Regions from separate parts of the Viridibacillus sp. FSL H8-0110 genome, predicted to be linked through region 1. Evidence: predicted binding sites of a transcription regulator. Region 1 holds the regulator's gene; the other holds the start of a gene.
The links. The regulator Rex, encoded in region 1, represses fermentation and respiration genes when NADH is low (regulators of the CRP and FNR family bind a similar motif). The targets are predictions, from matches to a motif close to TTGTGAAATATTTCACAA.

Region 1 (7,376 bases):
AGATTAGCTGATATAATAAATCTTGTCTTAAAGAAATGGTTCGGTAGTTCAGTTGGTTAGAATGCCTGCCTGTCACGCAGGAGGTCGCGGGTTCGAGTCCCGTCCGGACCGCCATTTACTTTTAAATTCAAATGTAAACACAGCTAATGTAGCTGTGTTATTTTTTTATGTCCAAAAAATTTTAGCCCGTTCACTTTGAACATTTGCGGCGCTTTAGGTAAACTATAGTTAATGTAAGTTTGAGAGGATAAGGTCGAATGACAATGGAGATATTGGTTAATTCATTAGAAGAAACACAAAATCTTGCTTTGAAACTGGCTGATTTGCTGGAAGCGCAGGATACGATTACACTTGAAGGAGATCTTGGCGCAGGTAAGACGACTTTTACACAGTCTTTGGCGAAGGGATTAGGAATTACACGTACAGTAAATAGTCCAACATTTACAATTTTAAAGCAATATGAGGGTAGATTGCCATTCAATCATTTAGATGTCTATCGACTAGCTGATAGCGACGAAGATTTAGGCTGGGATGAATTGTTTTTCGGTGATGCTGTGTCTGTAATAGAATGGGCTCATCTTATTGAGCAAGATCTGCCAGCTGAACGTCTAGGGATTGAAATCCATCGAATAGATGAAAATAAAAGACGATTTTTATTGAAACCAATCGGTAAGCGTTATGAAAGATTGTGTGAGGAGTTAATGAAATGATTTGGTTAGGGATAGATACATCGAATTCCCCGTTAGCTGTAGCCATTGTAAAAGATGGTCAAGTTGTAGCGGAGGAAGTAGCGAATATTAAATTAAATCATTCAATTGGGGCTATGCCTGCAATTGAGCGATTATTTGAAAGAGCAAAGATGAAACCAGCTGAAATTGATGCAATTGCAGTTGGAGAGGGTCCTGGTTCTTATACAGGTGTGCGCATTGGTGTTACGATTGCTAAGACACTTGCTTGGACATTAAAGAAACCACTAGTTGGTATTTCTAGTTTAAAGCTCTTAGCAGCAAATGCAGCACTTTATAATGGAGTTGTATGCTCTATTATTGACGCGAGAAGACAAAATGTCTACGCAGGTGCTTATAATATGTCAGCAGGTCTAACGTCAGCAGTTGAGGATGGGCATTATAGCTTGCAAGGATTACTTGAAAATTTAAAGAACTTAAATGCACCAGTGATGTTCGTTGGACATGATGTGGATTTATTTTGGGAGTCAATCCAAGACCAACTAGGAGATCATGCAGTACGTGCACCTTTTACTTTAGATTTACCTAGTGCTAGTCAGCTAATTCAATTAGCTTCACAACAGGAATTGCCTGATATTGAAGCTGTACATTCATTTGTACCTCAATATCGTCGTTTAGCTGAAGCTGAGGCGAATTGGATAAAAGAGCAGAAAGGTCAGTAATAGGTGAAACGATGATTATTTATCGAGAGATGACAGTGGCGGATGTACCAGCAGTGCATGCAATTGAAGCTGAAGTATTCCCATCACCGTGGACGATGGATTCTTTTTATCATGAAATGACTACAAATACACAAGCTACCTATGTTGTTGCTGTGGACGGCACAGAGCAAATTATAGGGTTTTGTGGCATGTGGATTGTATTAGATGAAAGTCAAATTACAAATGTGGCAGTAACAGCATCTGCTAGGGGTTTAGGGATAGGTGAAGGACTAATGCGTGAAGCAATTCGTATCGCTCGTGAACGGGCAGTTGTCGTTATGAGTTTAGAGGTACGTGTTACAAATACAGTTGCCCAAAATCTCTATCGTAAACTTGGCTTTCAAGATGGAGGTATCCGAAAAGGATACTATACAGATAATCAAGAGGACGCTCTTGTCATGTGGGTGAATTTATAATGGAAAATCGATATATATTAGGAATCGAAAGTAGTTGCGATGAAACGGCAGCTTCTATTGTCAAAAATGGGTGTGAAATAGTGTCAAATGTAGTGGCATCTCAAATTGAGAGTCACAAACGTTTTGGTGGTGTTGTACCAGAAATTGCTTCAAGACACCATGTAGAGCAAGTGACACTAGTGATTGAAGAGGCATTGGCGCAGGCAAATATGAAGCCAGAGAATCTAGATGCGGTAGCAGTAACAGAAGGTCCTGGGTTAGTTGGGGCACTTTTAATTGGTATTAATGCAGCGAAGGCTTTTGCATTTGCTAATGGCCTCCCGTTAATAGGTGTACATCATATTGCAGGGCATATATATGCAAATGCTTTAATGCAGCCGATGGAATTTCCTTTACTTGCTCTAGTGGTATCTGGTGGACATACAGAACTTGTTTTCATGAAGGAACATGGCTCATTTGAATTGATTGGAGAAACTCGTGATGATGCTGCTGGTGAAGCTTATGATAAGGTAGCTCGCGTATTGAATATTCAATATCCAGGTGGTCCGCATATTGACCGTATGGCGCATGAGAGTGATGAAGCAGTTAAATTTCCCCGAGTTTGGTTGGAAGAGGATTCATATGATTTCAGCTTTAGTGGTTTAAAATCTGCAGTGATTAACTATAAGCATAATGCCGAGCAACGAGGCATCGAAGTAAATCCATTACATGTTGCTAAAGGTTTCCAAGATAGTGTTGTAGAAGTGTTAACAGCGAAAACATTACGTGCAGCGCGACAGTTCAATGTGAAACAAGTAATTGCAGCTGGTGGTGTTTCAGCTAATAAAGGTCTGCGTAAATCACTAGAAGAAACATTTGCTAATGAAGGTATTCCTTTTTATGTGCCACCACTTAAATTGTGCACAGATAATGCGGCAATGATTGCTGCTGCTGGTACATTTATGTTTGAAGCTGGAAAGCGTAGCGATATGGGAATGAATGGACGCCCAGGTATGGAATTAGTATCTTGGCATAAATAATATCACTTATTTACTAAAACTAAATTGTGTATGAGAAAAGATTACTTTCGTCAGAAAGTGATCTTTTTTTCATAAAATGGGAACAAGGGATGAAAAATACGAACATTCGTACTTATGCACAATCTGTGGATAAGTTGTGGATAATATGTGTGTTTTCAACATATGGTATTGTCTTTTACACAACTAAATGTGTGTAAAATAAATTTACGTTGTGGATAATGTGTATAACTATGTTAATATACTGGGAATAAAGGAGTTATAATGTGTATAACCCTGTGGAGAAAAAATACGTAAAATTTCTTCTTGACCTATATATGGGACATGAATTGTTCTTATACGACAAAAACCGCGTGCTCATCGACACGCGGTTTTCTTTTAAAACATTTCAAGTTGTTCGTTTAGTTCAAGCCATTCCATCTCAGCTGTTTCATGCTCTTCTTTGGTTTCATCAAGTTGATGTTGAAGGGCCATTACTTTTTCGTGATCAGGGAAGATTTCTGGATCGCACAGTTGCTCCTCTATGAAACGGATTTGCTCTTGATAGTTTGCCATACTATCTTCAATCTCTTCAATTCGTCGACGAATTTGACGTTCCTTCTTTTTCGCTTCCTTATCGATTTTTCCATTTGTCGTCACTTTTTCTGGAGCTTGCTCTTTTGGAAGAGGTATTGCTGCAAGTTTTTCAGCTGCTAATTCTTCAAGCTCTTTTTTCTTCTCTACAAAATAATCATAATCACCTAAATATTCAAAGCTACCATCAGCCGATAAATCAATAACTTTTGTAGCAATACGATTAATGAAATAACGGTCGTGGGAAACAAATAGTAAAGTGCCTGGATAATCGATGAGCGCATTTTCCAATATTTCCTTACTATCTAAGTCTAAATGGTTCGTCGGTTCATCAAGAATAAGGAAATTACATTTTTGAAGCATCAGTTTCGCGAGTGCAAGACGTGCTTTTTCCCCACCCGATAAATCTTGTACGATTTTACTGACGTCATCACCAGAGAATAGGAAGCGACCTAGCACTGTGCGAATGTCTTTTTCGTTCATTAATGGCCATTCATCCCAAAGCTCTTTTAAAACAGTTTTGTTGCTTGTAAGCTTCGCTTGCTCCTGGTCATAATAACCGATTTGAATATTCGTACCATAATGAATGTCTCCCGCAATGACAGGTTTGTCCTTTACAATGGTTTTTAGTAGTGTAGATTTACCAACACCATTTGGTCCAACAAGGGCAATGCGATCTTCGCGGAAAATACGCATATTAATATGTTGAGATACTAATTTCCCATCATAGCCTATTGCTACATCATTTACTGCCAGTACATCATTACCACTTTGTCGGTCGATGCCAAAGGTAAATGTCGCTGATTTCTCATCGCCATCAGGTGAATCCATCCAATCAGTCTTCTCTAACACTTTACGTCGGCTTTGTGCCATTTTCGTCGTTGAAGCACGAGCGATATTTTTTTGGATAAAGACTTCTAATTTTGCCTTTTCATCTTGTTGCTTTTCGAATAGTTTCATATCACGTTCATAGTTTTTCGCCTTCTCATCTAAGTAGCGACTATAGTTACCTGTGAACTTTGTGACATGATGACGAGAAACTTCGTAAACAATAGATACAACTTGGTCCAAGAAATAGCGGTCATGTGATACGATTAAAATAGCGCCGTCATAATTTTTTAAATAGTTTTCAAGCCAGCTTAATGTTTCAATATCTAGATGGTTTGTAGGTTCATCCAAGATTAACAAATCAGGCTTAGTTAAAAGAAGCTTTGCAAGGGCAAGACGGGTACGTTGCCCACCAGAAAGGGCAGAAATATACTTGTCATAATCAGCTGGATAGAATTGCATACCATGCAAAACGGAGCGTGTATCGGCTTCGTATTGATAGCCACCTTGCTCTTTGAAGTCATGCTGTAACTGATCGTACTCAGCCATTACCTTAGCATAAGTTTCTGCATCCTCATAAACAGCAGGATCAGCCATTTTATGCTCTAAGTTTCGTAACTGCTGTTCTTGTTTTTTTATCGGTTCGAAAATAGTCATCATTTCTTCCCATATAGTTAGAGAAGATTCTAAACCAGCATGTTGTTCTAAATATCCTAGGCGAACATCTTTTGGCATAATGATATCACCAGAATCATAAGAAAGCTGACCCGCTATAATTTTCAGTAATGTAGATTTACCAGCGCCGTTACGGCCAACAAGTGCAACACGATCTCGATGCTGTACTTCTAGCTTAACGCCGCTTAAAATTTCATCCGCAATGTAAGATTTATATAATTGATTGACTTGTAAAACAATCATTTTAGACACCTCAGTTCAATCTTAGTTTATCGGATTGCGCAGTTGGGTGCAATGAGATAACTTTACAGGATAACAATCGTCATGTAATATTGAAACGATTTCGGATTGATTGCAGGAGGAAACTGTGTGAAACACGAAACAACTAAAATTCCACAAGCTACGACAAAAAGGCTTCCTCTCTATTATCGATTTATTCAAAACTTCGCTAAAGCAGGGCAGGAACGCGTCTCTTCAAAGGAATTAAGTGAAGCGATGAAAATTGATTCTGCGACCATTCGTAGAGACTTTTCTCATTTTGGAGCGCTTGGCAAAAAGGGCTACGGCTACGATGTCCAAAAAATGCTAGCGTTTTTTAGAAATATATTAGACCAAGATGAGCGTATGAATGTAGCACTAATAGGGGTAGGGAATTTAGGGAATGCCTTTTTGAAATATAACTTTCAAAAGAATCATAATACAAAAATTGTCGTTGCATTTGATACAAAAGCTCCGCTAGAAGGTAAAATGATAAGTGGTATACCTGTGTATCATCCGGATGCGTTAGAGGACAAGTTTGTTGAGTACGGAGCAGAGCTTCCTATCTTAACTGTACCATCACGCTCTGCACAGATGATGACAGATCGTTTAGTGAAGATGAATGTTAGAGGTATATTAAACTTCACACCGATTAGAATATCAGTACCGGATTCAATTCGGGTGCATACGATTGACTTATCTATCGAGTTACAAACGCTTATATACTTCATGCGAAATGATGAAGAATAACTCGAAATATTCACATTTATAAAATAGCATAATTTAGCGAAATGAGTTAAAATAAGAAGATATTATGAGGAGGTGTCTGTTATGGTTGGCCCAGGGAGTGCTATTATCATAGGGACTGTAGCCCTACTTATTTTCGGACCGAAGAAATTACCTGAGCTTGGAAAAGCAATGGGTTCTACTCTCCGCGAATTCAAAAACGCTACTAAAGGTTTAGCAGAAGACGAAGAGGATACAAAAAAAGTCGTCGATGTTAAAAAAGAAGAAAAATAAGTTAGGATGTTAGTTGGATGAACAATAATGAACTAACGATAATCGAACATATAGAAGAATTAAGAAAACGGCTATATATTGTTGCCGTTTTCTTTGTTATTAGTGTTATCGGTAGCTTCTTTTTAGCTGAACCGTTAATCCACTTTTTACAATTTAATAGTGAAGAAGCACAACAACTACAATTGCATTCATTTAAAGTAACAGATCCAGTAAAGGTCTATTTCCAAGTTATTTTCATTCTATCTGTTGTCATAACATCGCCTGTTATTTTGTATCAGATTTGGTCATTTATTAGTCCAGGTTTATATGAAAAAGAACGTAGAGTAACACTAAGCTATATTCCATACAGTGTATTACTATTCTTGGGAGGCGTCGTGTTCTCATATGAACTATTGTTCCCTTATATTATTAAGTTTATGATGCAAATGTCTGTGGAATTAGATGTGCAACAAACGATAGGAATCAATGAATACTTCGAATTTTTAATGCAAATCACCTTGCCATTCGGAGTAATATTCCAATTGCCAATAGTGGTCTTATTCCTTACACGCTTAGGTATAATCACACCAATGATGTTGACTAAAGTACGAAAATACGCGTACTTTATCTTACTAATCATTGCGGCTATCATTACCCCACCAGATATTATGTCTCATATGTTTGTAACATTACCGCTTTGTATTTTATATGAGATTAGTATCCTTATTTCTCGTGTAGGCTACCGCAAGTATTTAAAAGCGGAACAGCAACGCCAAATTGAATTGGCAAACAATCCTTCTACTGATGAATAATCAGTAGAAGGATTTTTTATTTGGAAAATTAAAAATAGATGAGGGAATACATAAAAAAACCTACTCCACAAAAGAGTAGGTCGGCAATCTTACTGTCCTAAAAACTTCATAAGATCATCTTGATAAAGTTGAACTAAAGTTACAAAGCCATTTAGCATCATATGCGCAATAATCGATGTAATAATGCGTTGTGTCTTATGATATAAAAACGCGAATATAAAGCCTGAAATCGCATACAGTATGATGTGTGAAAAGTCGAAGTGGATCACGGCAAAGACAATTGCACTTACTGCAGCAGCAATAAAGAAATTTGTCTTTCGGAAAATTGAACCGAAAATAACACGGCGGAAGA
Region 2 (7,376 bases), 1.8 Mb from region 1:
CCTACAATTCATGGTGCTGGTATTTGGCGCTATCAGCGTACTGGTAACGACCTATTATTGGTTACAGATGAAACGTGTTGGGGTTCAGATTGAAGCGGAGCAAATATAACTAAAATATAAATTAATTCTCTTTATTAAAAAGGATTTTTTCTTTATTCATAGAATTCTTGAAGAAGACTACAATCTGTAAGGAGGATTACTTTGAGCCAAACATTTAGACAGTTTTTAGATAGCTATTTAGAGATTTGGAGAACATGCTCATTTGAAGAGATGAAAGCACTCATTTCCAAAGACTATCAAGCACGAGAGGTTACGCAAAATGGGATAGTCGATTATGGATATGGTGAATCATTAGAAGGTTGGGCTCAAGGGTTTAATTTTGTGAAAAGTAAGGAAGCAAAATGGGACGTTAGAGAAATAGGCATAGTTCCTTTAGGTAGAGATGAATGCATGGCCATACTATCTGCAACGATTCTACTTGAAGGTCAAAGTCCTCTACCAGCTAATCTGTTTTTTGAAACTTTCCGCTTTAAAAACAATGGTTGGAAACATGTTAGAAGCTACACTGAAACTGGTGTACCCGTTGAACAATTAAATGGTTTATCTATTAATAGAAACACTGTAATGACTGAATAATAATGTAAGTTTGAATGAGGGTATTAAAAAAAGCATTTCTGTTGAAATGCTTTTTTATATTCAAATTACGTTCAATAATATAGTTTTAATCATTTATTTCTTTTCGTGCACCTTTACATAGACAGTACCAAACAAGTTGTCATCAAAATAAGCATCCATTTTCCACATACCACTTTCCGGTAGCGACATATTCGATGGCATACTCATATCAGCACCGTTATGTGGTTTTACAGTATTTTTGCCTCCAATTAATACAATTGGATCACCACCATCTTCATGGGTAGCTAATACTTTTAATGGACGTTCTAGCTCTTCTTTCGTTCCCCAAAAATGCCACATATACTTTTGAGTTTTATCTGGATAAAACTTAACTACTTCACTATCATCGTATATAAAGCCAAGTTTTCCTTTTTCACCAATCATCGTATATCCACCAGATTCAAATAAAGAACTTTCTTTCCAAACGTCCTTCTTATTACAGCCAATAATTGTTAAGATAGTGAATATAACAAAGGTTATAATCAAACTCTTTTTTAGCACTAATATTCCACCTCCCTCATTTGATAATTATATTCTCTTCTGATTCATATAAACCTTTAATTTCCATTTTAAAATATATACGGAATTCTTATAGGCATTTTATTGTTCACTGTTAATACATATCCTATTTTTCATCAGTACCTTTGGATGGGGATACATTAAAACAAAATTCTACAAGCCTGATATATCAAACGAATATGCCCCTGTTGTTCAATAGGATGTGGTATTTGCTTTTGGATTCCCCACTAGTCTTTTTAGGCATCTTGTTTATTGAATAACCATATTATTTGGCTTCATTATCATATTGATAAAAAAATATATTAAGCCTTATTTTAAAACACGTAGTATGTAGTGATAAAACTTAATAGTTCTAACAAGATTAACCCCGTTCTAAATTAGGACGGGGTTGAAAATTTAGGTGTTTATTTGGGGATTATCTATTTTCCTTCTATAATTTCATTAAAAATTAGTCCTTCTCCATTTATTTTAATTATTTTAAGTCGATTGGTGTATTTGATATATATGGATTTGTATTGTTCTACACCGTTTTTATCTATAAGAAGAAGAACGCGTTTACCTTCGTTATCTGTTATAGTTTGAAAGTTAAATTCTTTATTATCAATTTGCTCAATAATATTATTATATTCAGGTAATGAAGTCCATTCCTCATGATTTGAACTTTCATTAGATTGATTTTGATCATTTTCTTGTCGAACTTCTTGTCCTCCCTCAGTTTGCGAGAGTTGCTCATTTTTTTCTGTAACCTCGTTATTGTTTTTATCTTCTCCTTTACTGTTACAAGCCGTTAACATGATTGCAACAGCAATTAAAGTAATAATCGTCTTGTTCATTATTTTTTTCATCTCCTGTTGATTTATTCCCCTTAATTCTAAAAACAAAACCCTATCACTCTTTAAGGGGAAATAAAAAAACTTGTTCTAGCTTAATTAATTTGTTTTAACCAATATAGAGTTTATTCAAATTCTTATTCTATTAATTGGGCAAATTGCTGAATAGATATACTTATATAAAGAATTACTCGAAGTTGATGTAACTCCGAGTAATTCATTAGCACATATTCTTAAAAGGAAAATGAAATAGTCCTTCTTGAATCGCTCAAAGAATAAAAAGCTACATTTTAAATAAAGTATCTAGAGTAAAACAGAACTTAGTAATATACCAATTACAACGGCAGAGATTGTTGAAACTAAACCAGGGAGCATAAAGCTATGGTTTAGAATATATTTTCCGATTCGAGTTGTTCCGGTACGGTCAAAGTTTATGGCTGCCACTACTGTCGGATAGTTTGGAATGAAGAAGTAACCATTAACAGCTGGGAAAATGGCAATTAATAATGCTGGATTAATACCAAGCGTTACACCAAGAGGTATTAGTGTTCGAACCGTTGCTGCTTGGCTGTATAGTAAAATAGAAAGTACAAATAATGCAATAGCAAATAACCATGGAGCTGCTGTGACTAGGCCAGAAATCGAACTGTTAATAAGTTCAGCATTACCATTGAAGAATGTGTCACCCATCCAAGCGATACCGAAAATAGCTACTACTGCTGAAGCTCCGGCTTTAAACACACTACCAGAAACAATTTCGTCAACATTTGCTTTACAACAAATAATGATTAAAGCAGCAATTGTCAGCATAACGATTTCAATGGTAACAGGCATAGACATAGGTGTAAATACGCCGTCAATATCCCAACCTGGACGTAATTTTTCAAATGAACCTAGAGCAACGATTAATACTGCGGCAAGTAAGAATAATACAACAGAAAGTTTTGAAGCATTAGTTGGAAAGAATGCTTTTTTATCTTGTTTAATTGGAGCTAAGCCTTCTTCTAAGCGTTTCAAATAAATCGGATCTTCTGGTAGCTCTTTACCTTTTCTACTAACAACAAAAGCAGCTATCATACAACCGATAAAAGTAGAAGGTATAGAGATCATTAAAATATCTAGTAAAGTAATTTCGAAATCAGCTAATAAAGCTAATAATGCTACAGTCGCTGCTGAAATAGGACTGGCTGTAATTGCTTGCTGTGATGCTATTACTGCGATTGACATTGGTCTTTCAGGACGAACACCTGATTCTCGGGCTACTTCGGCAATAACAGGTAAAACGGAGTATGCAACGTGTCCAGTTCCTGCACAAAAAGTAAAAACGTAAGTAACGATAGGAGCGATGAATGTAATCCATTTAGGATTTTTTCTTAATGCTTTCTCCGCAATATGAACGAGATATTCCATACCACCTGCGGCTTGAAGAGCTCCTGCAGCAGTAATTACTGATAAAATCATCAGCATAACATCAATAGGTGCGGAAGTAGGTTCTAGGCCGAAAAGAAATACAAAGATTGCTAATCCAACACCACCCATTACTCCAAGACCAAGTCCACCTATCCTAGCACCTATAAAGATGCAGATTAACAAAATCAAAAATTGTATCCAGAACATATCAGTTTCCTCCAATTACGAATGGTCATTTTATTACGATAAGTTTTTGATATGTAAACCTTGTTTACATTCTTTGTCGAATGATTCACAAATAGACATTTTATTAATAATAGCCATGAATAGAACTTTTAGTTTTTCATGAATGAAATTGTAGGATATCCGTTGTAAACGATTAGAGAGAAGGGTGCTTTAGGATTCAAAAGGGATGAAATTTATGAAAGATAAATTCTTAATATACATATTGTTAGTCATATCGGTTTCAATTGTTGGGAAAAGATTTAGCCGTTAGACATTATTTTAACTATTAGCCTTGGCACACCGATTTTTTCTAGTTTGGTTAAAAATACTTAAACCTATTCCTTCGGGGAAATAGAAGGAATAGGTTTTGGCCAATTTCATATTGGATTAAATATCTTTGATCAGGGGGATTTTCTTTTATTGTATGGATTATTCTTTCATATTTCCAAAATGAAAGATGTACTAACGGGGTAGCATTTTTGTAATATATGAACTGTTTAATTTTGCTAAATCAATAAACTTTGTGAAAGAATGTACGGGTGCTTTAGTAGAAGATCTTTGAGCGTTCAGACAGTTCTTTTTTCTTACTTAACAAAAGGGACAGGTTAGTTAAAGAAGAAGGAGTAGAAGACTATTTTAAATAGATTTACCATAGTGGAATTTTAAATTTCAACACTATATTGAATGAATATCTGAAATGAAATGCTCAGTAAATTGTGAACTAATATGTATATGTGGAAAGAAACGATTAAAAGGGTCACTCGTTGGCAAGTGACCCTCGATGTCAGAAAAAAGGGATGTGTAAGGCGAAATTACCTTAACTTTACAATTACTATCATGGGTTAGCTAGTAAAAGAGGCTTTGAGTTAATGTATGAAGCTAACGCCAACAATAATTAGAAGAATGAATAGGACAACGATTAAAGCGAATGAAGAATTGTTACGTCTACCATAGTCATTATAGTTTTGATTTCCCATAATAAATTCCCTCCTTTCTATAATCTAGAATATGTTTAGTTATATAAAGGATATAAGGTATTCATCTAATCAATCATTCATTTGAAAAAAATAAATAAACGTGTTACCTAGTTTGTGAAAGATTTTGGTTGGTGTGGAGCTGCATGAAATCCATTTGAAGTAGAAATTTATGAATCTATATAAAAAAGATTACTGAACACTTTGCAGAAAAAGGTCACCGAAGACAACAAACCAGGAGATTTGAGGATAAATTAGCTTTACACTACTATTACATTGAGTGATAGCTATCTAAAGCGGTTATGGAGACTAATTGATTTTAGAAAAATCATTGACAATGTTGAAGACTTTTATCCATTATTAGATAATCTGAATAGAAGCTAAAGCGTAATTTTTCACACATAAATATTGGGTGTGTTGAATTGATTAATACATGAAAGTAGTCCGACAAATTAGAATAATGAATAGAACAACAAATAGAAGGAATGTTGAATTATCTCCATATTTATTGTCTCCACAGTTACTGTTAAAATTGCACATATTTCCGGAGTATCCCATAAAAATATCCTCTTTCTTCATTATTCTATTCATCAAAGGATAGGAGGGGCAGGACAATAGGGAACTAATAAATAAGGTAATCCATTACTTATGACTAGTATCCAAGAATTTGTAAAGAACTTAAACGATTATCTTAAGTTTTCATTATTTGATAATAATGAATAACACAACATATATCTGTTCGTAAATCCATATACATACATTGATAGATAAAATTCTTCTTGGTATAAAATAAAAACGCTAAAATTTTGCGAGTGATAAAATGTGAAAAAACTTACATTTAAAATTATAAATTTTTTAATACAAAAACCTCGACTGCTATCAGTCGAGGTTTTTTGTTGCTTCAAGGAAAGAATTCTATATAGACGAAACATTATGTAAAAAACTATCTAGTTTGAATTGTTGGAGTGAATGAGGAGTAAATAATATGAATAATAAAAAGTATAATGACCTTAAATTAGGCGACTTATTCAACTAAAGGGCCAGGTTAGTTGAATAAGCCATTTGTATTTATTATATTATGCTAATTACCCCGACCATTCATATACTTATTCCTAACATGTAACATTAGCAATACAACGCTCTACATACACCAGTACTTCTTTCGAAATCGGGTATAGGCCCGTTTCCTCAGAGGGCAGTTTTCTGACTTCCCAGAACTTATCCATCAATGTCGTATCTCCTTGAAAAGTATCGTTTGATATTTCTATTAACTCGCAAGCTATTTGGTGACCTGCCTCTGATTCAGGTTTAATATTGTGTTTTATACACCACTCAATTCGTCGTAGCAAAGAAATATACTGATGTGTTGTCGAATCATTGTTGCCGAGATTTGGAATTGTCTCTTGCAAGATTACCTTTTCATCAACTTCAAAATAGTCAATCCATTTTTTAGAGCTATTTTGTGAAATTTGAATAAGTTGAGAGACACGTTCCCAAGACAAAGATTCTTCCAAGTCGATCATATTAATTAAAGATTTTGTATTAGAAATGCTTGTTTGAAGTTTGGAAAGTTCATCTTGTAGATAATTGTGATGCGAAATTAGAATTTGTTTATAGGATAGTCTATCTAATAAATCGCGAATATTTTCGAGTGGAAGTGAAAGTGATTTTAGAATGATGATTTTTTCTAATTTAAACATATCCTCTTCTGAATAATATCGTCGTCCATTATCATCTTTAAAACTTGGTGTGAGGAGATTAATCTGATCGTAATAACGAAGTGTGCGAACGGAGACATTTCGCTGCTTTGATACCTGTCCAGTAGTCCATCGTTTCATTTTATTCCCTCCTAAAAATAAAGCTTGCAGGTGACGTAACGTCATCTAATATAGTTGGATTATACCATATAAAGGAAGAGTGATGGCGGATGAAAACAAATGAAATGAACTGGAAGGAAGAAGACCGTTGGGGTTTGAAAGAATTTATATTTTTAATGTTACTTGAATTTGTATTTGTAATTGGGTGTATTAAATTCGTTGTTCACCCAATTTATTCTCACTGGCTTGATAATGTTCTATATGCTGGAACATTAATGGGATTGACAATAGCAATTATTCTAATTTTAGGTGTTTATTTTATTGCTCTCCGTCCGAAAAAACTTTCTTGGAGTGAAGTAGGGATAAAAAGATTCGCTGTTAAGGATTGGAAAATCATTGTTATATTTTCTGTTATCTTAATGGTTGGTGCCGTGATAATTGTAGTGCTTACTAGTTTTATAGGGAATTCGTGGGAGAACAGCAAAACCGAGGCAATACAGCAAAATGTAACTTTCGTTACGGTTCTAATTGCCTTTATTTCTGCGGCGGTTATCTCACCAATATACGAAGAAATTTTTTATCGCGGTTTTTTATATCGTTGGTTACGTACACGTATAGGATTTATTGGAGCAATTTTACTTAGCTCAACAATCTTTACAATTGTTCATATTCCAACATATAATGTAATGCCAGTAAATTTCTTTAGTGGTATCATTTTTGCTTTAGCGTATGAACGAACTAATTCGATCTGGCCATCAGTTATTATTCACGGTTTTACTAATGGGATTATGGTTTTGTTGACAAGTTTGGGATAAAGATGTTGTTATGAGTAGCCGGAACATACCATGCTAACTACCAGATACAAGAGCTGAAAAAGACTGCTAATAAGCAGTCTTTTTTATTATGCAGCCTGTCGGGTAGCATTC

Region 2: the regulator Rex is predicted to act here: its motif matches at 3,715-3,732, upstream of MHH98_RS10955 (anaerobic C4-dicarboxylate transporter family protein).

What each region holds. Positions count from the first base shown of each region.
Region 1 covers NZ_JBBOPJ010000001.1:383,737-391,112, forward strand. Annotated here, with positions in the region: tRNA gene MHH98_RS02005 (tRNA-Asp) at 38-114, shown strand; gene tsaE (tRNA (adenosine(37)-N6)-threonylcarbamoyltransferase complex ATPase subunit type 1 TsaE) at 258-710, shown strand; gene tsaB (tRNA (adenosine(37)-N6)-threonylcarbamoyltransferase complex dimerization subunit type 1 TsaB) at 707-1,408, shown strand; gene rimI (ribosomal protein S18-alanine N-acetyltransferase) at 1,420-1,863, shown strand; gene tsaD (tRNA (adenosine(37)-N6)-threonylcarbamoyltransferase complex transferase subunit TsaD) at 1,863-2,882, shown strand; gene MHH98_RS02030 (ABC-F family ATP-binding cassette domain-containing protein) at 3,258-5,198, opposite strand; gene MHH98_RS02035 (redox-sensing transcriptional repressor Rex) at 5,325-5,963, shown strand; gene MHH98_RS02040 (twin-arginine translocase TatA/TatE family subunit) at 6,045-6,233, shown strand; gene tatC (twin-arginine translocase subunit TatC) at 6,251-7,024, shown strand; gene MHH98_RS02050 (CPBP family intramembrane glutamic endopeptidase) at 7,114-7,376, opposite strand, start outside.
Region 2 covers NZ_JBBOPJ010000001.1:2,189,192-2,196,567, forward strand. Annotated here, with positions in the region: gene MHH98_RS10935 (MFS transporter) at 1-109, shown strand, start outside; gene MHH98_RS10940 (hypothetical protein) at 202-636, shown strand; gene MHH98_RS10945 (hypothetical protein) at 730-1,176, opposite strand; gene MHH98_RS10950 (hypothetical protein) at 1,614-2,027, opposite strand; gene MHH98_RS10955 (anaerobic C4-dicarboxylate transporter family protein) at 2,328-3,641, opposite strand; partial or broken gene MHH98_RS22080 (YjcZ family sporulation protein) at 4,526-4,597, opposite strand; gene MHH98_RS10965 (MerR family transcriptional regulator) at 5,746-6,471, opposite strand; gene MHH98_RS10970 (CPBP family intramembrane glutamic endopeptidase) at 6,561-7,265, shown strand.